One region of the Candidatus Enterococcus mangumiae genome, then DNA from elsewhere that is predicted to be linked to it. Evidence: a T-box and tRNA genes for the amino acid it is inferred to sense, from the RefSeq annotation. Region 1 holds a T-box; the other holds one or more tRNA genes.
What was found. A T-box is a leader RNA that pairs with one kind of tRNA and senses whether it is charged. The one in region 1 lies ahead of DOK79_RS09815 (valine--tRNA ligase), so its partner is inferred to be a tRNA-Val.

Region 1 (3,476 bases):
GTTTTCAAATGGGCGACGTTCTGTAAATTCCAAGCTTTGGAAAATCATTCGGCTTACCCAGAAAAAGATAATATCGTATCCTGTTACCAATGTACTTGTTGGGAAGTAACGTTGGTAATCTTCATTGTTTTCGTCAGGCCATCCCATCGTTGAGAAAGGCCATAACGCTGAACTAAACCAAGTATCCAAAACATCAGGATCTTGTATCCAGTTTTCACTGTCCGCTGGTGCTTCCATACCGACATACATTTCACCAGTTTCCTTGTGGTACCACGCAGGAATTTGATGTCCCCACCATAATTGACGTGAGATTACCCAGTCATGAACATTTTCCATCCAACGTAAGAACGTTTGGTTGAAGCGTGGTGGGAAGAATTCCACAGCATCCTCTGTTTCTTGGTTTTGAATTGCCTTTTCAGCTAAAGGCGCCATTTTTACAAACCATTGTGTCGATAAACGAGGTTCAACAACTACCCCTGTACGCTCAGAGTGACCAACATTGTGGATCATCGTTTCGATCTTGATCAAACGACCGATCTCTTTTAGATCAGCGACAATCGCTTTACGTGCTGCAAAACGATCCATCCCTTGATATTTCCCTGCTAATTCATTCATCGTGCCATCTTCGTTCATGACATTCACTCGTGGAAGATCATGACGATTACCAACCTCAAAGTCATTTGGATCATGGGCTGGTGTGATTTTTACAACACCTGTTCCAAATTCCATGTCGACATATTCATCGGCTACGATCGGGATCTCTTTGTTAACTAAAGGTAAAATAACTTTTTTCCCAATCAGTGCTTGGTATCGCTCGTCCTCTGGATGAACCGCAATCGCTGTATCACCAAGCATCGTTTCCGGACGTGTCGTTGCGATTTCAACCACACCTGAACCGTCAGCTAATTCATAGCTCATATGATAAAAGGCGCCTTCGATTTCTTTGTGGATCACCTCAATGTCAGAAAGGGCTGTCCGTGCTTGCGGGTCCCAGTTGATGATGTATTCGCCACGGTAGATCAACTCTTTTTCGTACAAGCTAACGAATACTTTACGAACCGCTTCAGATAAGCCATCGTCTAAAGTGAAACGTTCACGGCTATAATCTAAAGATAAGCCCATTTTTGCCCATTGTTCACGGATATGACCCGCATATTCTTCTTTCCATTCCCATACTTGATCAATGAATTTTTCACGACCAAGATCATAACGAGAAACGCCTTGCTCACGTAGTTTTTCTTCTACTTTTGCTTGTGTCGCGATCCCCGCATGGTCCATTCCTGGTAACCATAACGTATCGTACCCTTGCATTCTTTTTTGGCGAATCAACATATCTTGTAATGTTGTATCCCAAGCATGACCTAAATGGAGTTTACCAGTCACGTTGGGAGGGGGGATAACGATCGAATAAGGTTTTGCTTTCTTGTCGCCACTAGGTTTGAATAAATCTTCGTCTAACCAGTTTTGATAACGTCCCGCTTCAACTTCTTGCGGATTGTACTTTGTGGAGAGATTCTTTTCTTCCGTCATACTGTGTTCCTCCTTTAAAATAAAAAAACGCCCTAAAATACTTTCGTATTTAGGACGTATAGATTACGCGGTACCACCTAATTTGTAATAGCTGCCTATTACCTCTCAAAGTGAGTTAACGATCACTACTCGTTCATCTCTACTCGATTCAAGATAAAAACTCCCAAGCTACCTTCACTAGCTTTCGTTAAGAACGTTCCACCATTCGTTCTCTCTCTCTAAACGTCGGACTAGTTACTCCTCTTGATCAACATCTTGACTCATTTTACAATGGTTAGAATCTAAAGTCAATAAAAGCTCTTAATGAATCACTGATTGATTTGCTGAAAGACTCCACCTTAGAACGTTCATTGATGTGCTCTCTGTGCTGTTATTTAGAAGAAAAGACTTGTGAATAATTCTCATCAAAATAAATCAATGTCTGTAATTCAGTAGTCAGATCGATGTATTGCATATGGACATGTGGCGGGACACTGACACGATCGGGCGCAAAATTCAAGATCGCAGTGATCCCACCTTTGACGATCTCATCGATGGCTGATTGTGAATACTTACTCGGCACAGTTGATATCGCCACTTTGATGCCTTCTTTTTCAACGATTTCACTAAAACGATCCATAGGGTATACCATCACGCCTTCGATCTCTTTCCCTGCAATGGCTGGATCATTATCAAAGACACAAACAATATTCAAATTCGCATTTCTTCTGAAATTATTATGCTTTAATGCTTTTCCTAAATTACCAAAACCAACTAAGGCGATTCTTTTTTCTTCTTCTGTATTCAAGATCCGATCAAACACTTCAATCAAATAGGGAACATCGTACCCATAACCGCTTCGTCCCAATTCCCCTAAATGAGAAAAATCTCTGCGGATCGTTGCGGAAGGTACTTGCGTGATTTCACTGAATTCATTTGATTTGATCCGTTGAACACCAGAATCATTCAACATATTCAAATAGCGTAAATATAAAGGCAACCGTTTGGCTGTTGCTTTGGGTAACGTTTCTGATTTTTCTCGCATATCGCTTCTCCTTGTTAATCATTTCACATAATCTCAGTTTAGCATGGAACGAGGAACCTCGCAATAGGCGGACGCTCAACTCCTTTTAAAAACAAATAAAATAAGCAAGAAAATCAAAAATATAAAAAGTTATTTTTTGATTTTCTTACTTATTTCTTGAAGTTGGACTTTTTTGCCTGCTACCAGCGTTTAGAGTAAGTCAGAAAACTCTTCTGCTTGTTGCTTCGTTGTTTCCGTGTGGATCGTTTCGATCTTCAATCCTGCCAATGCACGTTCGATCATGCCATCGATATCCAATCGTTCTTCATATTGATGGACTTTTTCAAGTCGCGGACGTGTCTTGGGTTGCGGTGGAGCAAAAATCGTACAGCAATCTTCAAATGGTTGGATGGACAAATCAAACGTATCGATTTGTTCCGCTACTTCGATGATCTCTAGTTTATCCATCGTCGCTACAGGGCGAATGATCGGTGTATTCGTAACCTCATTGATGGCTACCATACTTTGAAGTGTTTGCGAAGCCACCTGCCCTAAAGATTCCCCATTTAAAATCACCAAGCCATGACGAATACGGCGGATCTCGTCTGTTAAGCGAAGCATCATACGACGAGTGATCGTCATCCAGTAACCTTGTGGTACCACTCGTTTGATTTCTTCTTGCACTTCTGTAAATGGTACTTCGATGAACTCGATTTTTCCCACATAAGGCGTTAGTTTGACTGTTAGATCTTTGGCTTTTTGTAGCGCTTGTTCACTTGTATAAGGCGGACTAGCAAAATGGACCGCTTCGATCTCAACCCCACGTTTCATAGCATAATAGCCAGCAACAGGTGAGTCGATCCCTCCTGAAAGCATCAACATGCCTTTACCGCTTGTACCAACCGGCAGACCACCGGCACCTTTGATCGTTTCATAGGAAAGA
Region 2 (3,476 bases), 270 kb from region 1:
GACGCCTGCCCGGTGCTGGAAGGTTAAGAGGAGTGCTTAGCGTAAGCGAAGGTACGAATTGAAGCCCCAGTAAACGGCGGCCGTAACTATAACGGTCCTAAGGTAGCGAAATTCCTTGTCGGGTAAGTTCCGACCCGCACGAAAGGCGTAACGATTTGGGCACTGTCTCAACGAGAGACTCGGTGAAATTTTAGTACCTGTGAAGATGCAGGTTACCCGCGACAGGACGGAAAGACCCCATGGAGCTTTACTGTAGTTTGATATTGAGTGTCTGTACCGCATGTACAGGATAGGTAGGAGCCGTAGAAATCGGAACGCTAGTTTCGATGGAGGCGCTGGTGGGATACTACCCCTGCGTTATGGCCACTCTAACCCGCACCACTGATCGTGGTGGGAGACAGTGTCAGATGGGCAGTTTGACTGGGGCGGTCGCCTCCTAAAGAGTAACGGAGGCGCCCAAAGGTTCCCTCAGAATGGTTGGAAATCATTCGAAGAGTGTAAAGGCAGAAGGGAGCTTGACTGCGAGACCTACAAGTCGAGCAGGGACGAAAGTCGGGCTTAGTGATCCGGTGGTTCCGCATGGAAGGGCCATCGCTCAACGGATAAAAGCTACCCTGGGGATAACAGGCTTATCTCCCCCAAGAGTCCACATCGACGGGGAGGTTTGGCACCTCGATGTCGGCTCGTCGCATCCTGGGGCTGTAGTCGGTCCCAAGGGTTGGGCTGTTCGCCCATTAAAGCGGCACGCGAGCTGGGTTCAGAACGTCGTGAGACAGTTCGGTCCCTATCCGTCGCGGGCGTTGGAAATTTGAGAGGAGCTGTCCTTAGTACGAGAGGACCGGGATGGACTTACCGCTGGTGTACCAGTTGTTCTGCCAAGGGCATTGCTGGGTAGCTATGTAGGGAAGGGATAAACGCTGAAAGCATCTAAGTGTGAAGCCCACCTCAAGATGAGATTTCCCATTTCTTTAAGAAAGTAAGATCCCTGAGAGATGATCAGGTAGATAGGTCAGAAGTGGAAGTACAGTGATGTATGGAGCGGACTGATACTAATCGATCGAGGACTTAACCAAAATAAAATGAAAAACTCGGAGAGTTTCTTACTGATACTTCAAATCCAGTTTTGAGTGAACAAGATTTACTCAAAAATAGATAACACCAAGTGTGGTGGCGATGGCGAGAAGGATACACCTGTAACCATGCCGAACACAGAAGTTAAGCTTCTTAGCGCCGATTGTAGTGAGGGGTTGCCCCTTGTGAGAGTAGGACGCCGCCACGCTGGTATTATTATTCCGGCATAGCTCAGTTGGTAGTAGCGCATGACTGTTAATCATGATGTCGTAGGTTCGAGTCCTACTGCCGGAGTTCTCATTTATGAGAAGAGTAATGAGCTTCTTTCACTCTGGAGAGTTGTCCGAGAGGCCGAAGGAGCATGATTGGAAATCATGTAGATGGTGCAAACTGTCTCAAGGGTTCGAATCCCTTACTCTCCGTAATTGATTTTTTACTGGCCCGTTGGTCAAGCGGTTAAGACACCGCCCTTTCACGGCGGTAACACGGGTTCGAATCCCGTACGGGTCATTAATTGGATACATTGGAGGTTTAGCTCAGCTGGGAGAGCATCTGCCTTACAAGCAGAGGGTCAGCGGTTCGATCCCGTTAACCTCCATAATGATTTGGTTCCGTGGTGTAGGGGTTAACATGCCTGCCTGTCACGCAGGAGATCGCGGGTTCGATTCCCGTCGGGACCGTCATTTCTATTCAATTAACAAACAATTTATTAATTTATTCTTTATGGCGCGGTAGCTCAGTTGGTAGAGCAACGGATTGAAGCTCCGTGTGTCGGCAGTTCGATTCTGTCCCGCGCCACCATGGAGGAGTAGCGAAGTGGCTAAACGCGACGGACTGTAAATCCGTTCCTTAGGGTTCAGTGGTTCGAATCCACTCTCCTCCATTTTATAGGGGCATAGTTTAAAGGTAGAACAGCGGTCTCCAAAACCGTTAGTGTGGGTTCAATTCCTGCTGCCCCTGCCATGGCGGATGTGGCGAAGTGGTTAACGCATCGGATTGTGGCTCCGACATTCGTGGGTTCGATTCCCATCATTCGCCTTTTTTCATTGGGGTATAGCCAAGCGGTAAGGCAAGGGACTTTGACTCCCTCATGCGTTGGTTCGAATCCAGCTACCCCAGTCCTATAAATATTAATTTATAGCTAAAAATAGTATAATGGCGGTATAGCCAAGTGGTAAGGCAGAGGTCTGCAAAACCTTCATCACCGGTTCAAATCCGGTTACCGCCTTAGTACTAATTACATTGCCGGCGTGGCGGAATTGGCAGACGCGCTGGACTCAAAATCCAGTGCCCGTTGAGGGCGTGCCGGTTCGACCCCGGCCGCCGGTATTAACTAAGATGACCACATCTTAGTTTTTTATTCGCAAATTAAATAACAGATTATTTTATCATGGCGGATGTGGCGAAGTGGTTAACGCATCGGATTGTGGCTCCGACACTCGTGGGTTCGATTCCCATCATTCGCCCTTTTTCATTGGGGTATAGCCAAGCGGTAAGGCAAGGGACTTTGACTCCCTCATGCGTTGGTTCGAATCCAGCTACCCCAGTTTCATCTATTTGCCGGCGTGGCGGAATTGGCAGACGCGCTGGACTCAAAATCCAGTGATCTCACGATCGTGCCGGTTCGACCCCGGCCGCCGGTATCACAATAACCTTTTAGTGTAGGTATATCTTACATTAAGAGGTTCTTTTTTTATATCCAAATGATAGTACCTATGTTGTAATACCATGTAAAAGTTGTATCTCTATTATAGGAGAAAGAAGTGGGCTTCAATTTTACTTAATCTTCTGTTATTCTCTTTTTAACGTAATTAGGAAGAAAACTATCTAAAGCTATTGGTTTAGTCAGAAATCCCACCAAGAAGCAAGCGTACGCCATGTGTATTTCTAAGGATAAAAGTCTAGATTTCAAGTTTGTAGGATAGAAAGAACAAGCGGGAAATTACTCTCTAATGGAGAAAGTGGAGTAACTTGAAGAAAATCAGTGATTCTTCTGTGGGCGCAGAAAACCATCTGCTTGATGAAAAGAACCTGGTTTGCTACAGTGGCTAGTAGCCAAAACGAAAAAATAATTTCTGATTGATAACTTTTCGGAGTGATGCTGGCTGTTTCAAAGAGCCGAAAAAAACAGTTATCTGGGGCACGTTTTACACGACATCGAACCTTAGACATTCCTAGCATCTATATATAGTGAAAGTCAGTTTGAACCATTCATCGAATCAATGGGAGTACAAAATAGTATAGTGTTTACAACTAGTGGAAACTCATTTAAAATCATACATATAAACAGTTCTTATTTATCAAGAGCGAGTATCTAGTTGGTGTTTTTAGGTATTTATATACTTTATTTCATTTATTCAAAATTGAGTACAATTGATGGCTAAATGTTACTAAACAAGCTAGAG

Region 2: it encodes a tRNA-Val, which carries the amino acid that the T-box ahead of DOK79_RS09815 (valine--tRNA ligase) is inferred to sense. The anticodon was not compared.

What each region holds. Positions count from the first base shown of each region.
Region 1 covers NZ_CP147250.1:2,054,970-2,058,445, reverse strand. Annotated here, with positions in the region: gene DOK79_RS09815 (valine--tRNA ligase) at 1-1,530, opposite strand, end outside; T-box leader at 1,578-1,790, opposite strand; gene DOK79_RS09810 (redox-sensing transcriptional repressor Rex) at 1,901-2,554, opposite strand; gene thiI (tRNA uracil 4-sulfurtransferase ThiI) at 2,744-3,476, opposite strand, start outside.
Region 2 covers NZ_CP147250.1:2,325,277-2,328,752, forward strand. Annotated here, with positions in the region: rRNA gene DOK79_RS11070 (23S ribosomal RNA) at 1-1,073, shown strand, start outside; rRNA gene rrf (5S ribosomal RNA) at 1,164-1,279, shown strand; tRNA gene DOK79_RS11080 (tRNA-Asn) at 1,292-1,365, shown strand; tRNA gene DOK79_RS11085 (tRNA-Ser) at 1,405-1,493, shown strand; tRNA gene DOK79_RS11090 (tRNA-Glu) at 1,510-1,581, shown strand; tRNA gene DOK79_RS11095 (tRNA-Val) at 1,597-1,669, shown strand; tRNA gene DOK79_RS11100 (tRNA-Asp) at 1,679-1,751, shown strand; tRNA gene DOK79_RS11105 (tRNA-Phe) at 1,797-1,872, shown strand; tRNA gene DOK79_RS11110 (tRNA-Tyr) at 1,874-1,954, shown strand; tRNA gene DOK79_RS11115 (tRNA-Trp) at 1,961-2,034, shown strand; tRNA gene DOK79_RS11120 (tRNA-His) at 2,037-2,109, shown strand; tRNA gene DOK79_RS11125 (tRNA-Gln) at 2,119-2,190, shown strand; tRNA gene DOK79_RS11130 (tRNA-Cys) at 2,229-2,299, shown strand; tRNA gene DOK79_RS11135 (tRNA-Leu) at 2,316-2,400, shown strand; tRNA gene DOK79_RS11140 (tRNA-His) at 2,465-2,537, shown strand; tRNA gene DOK79_RS11145 (tRNA-Gln) at 2,547-2,618, shown strand; tRNA gene DOK79_RS11150 (tRNA-Leu) at 2,631-2,714, shown strand.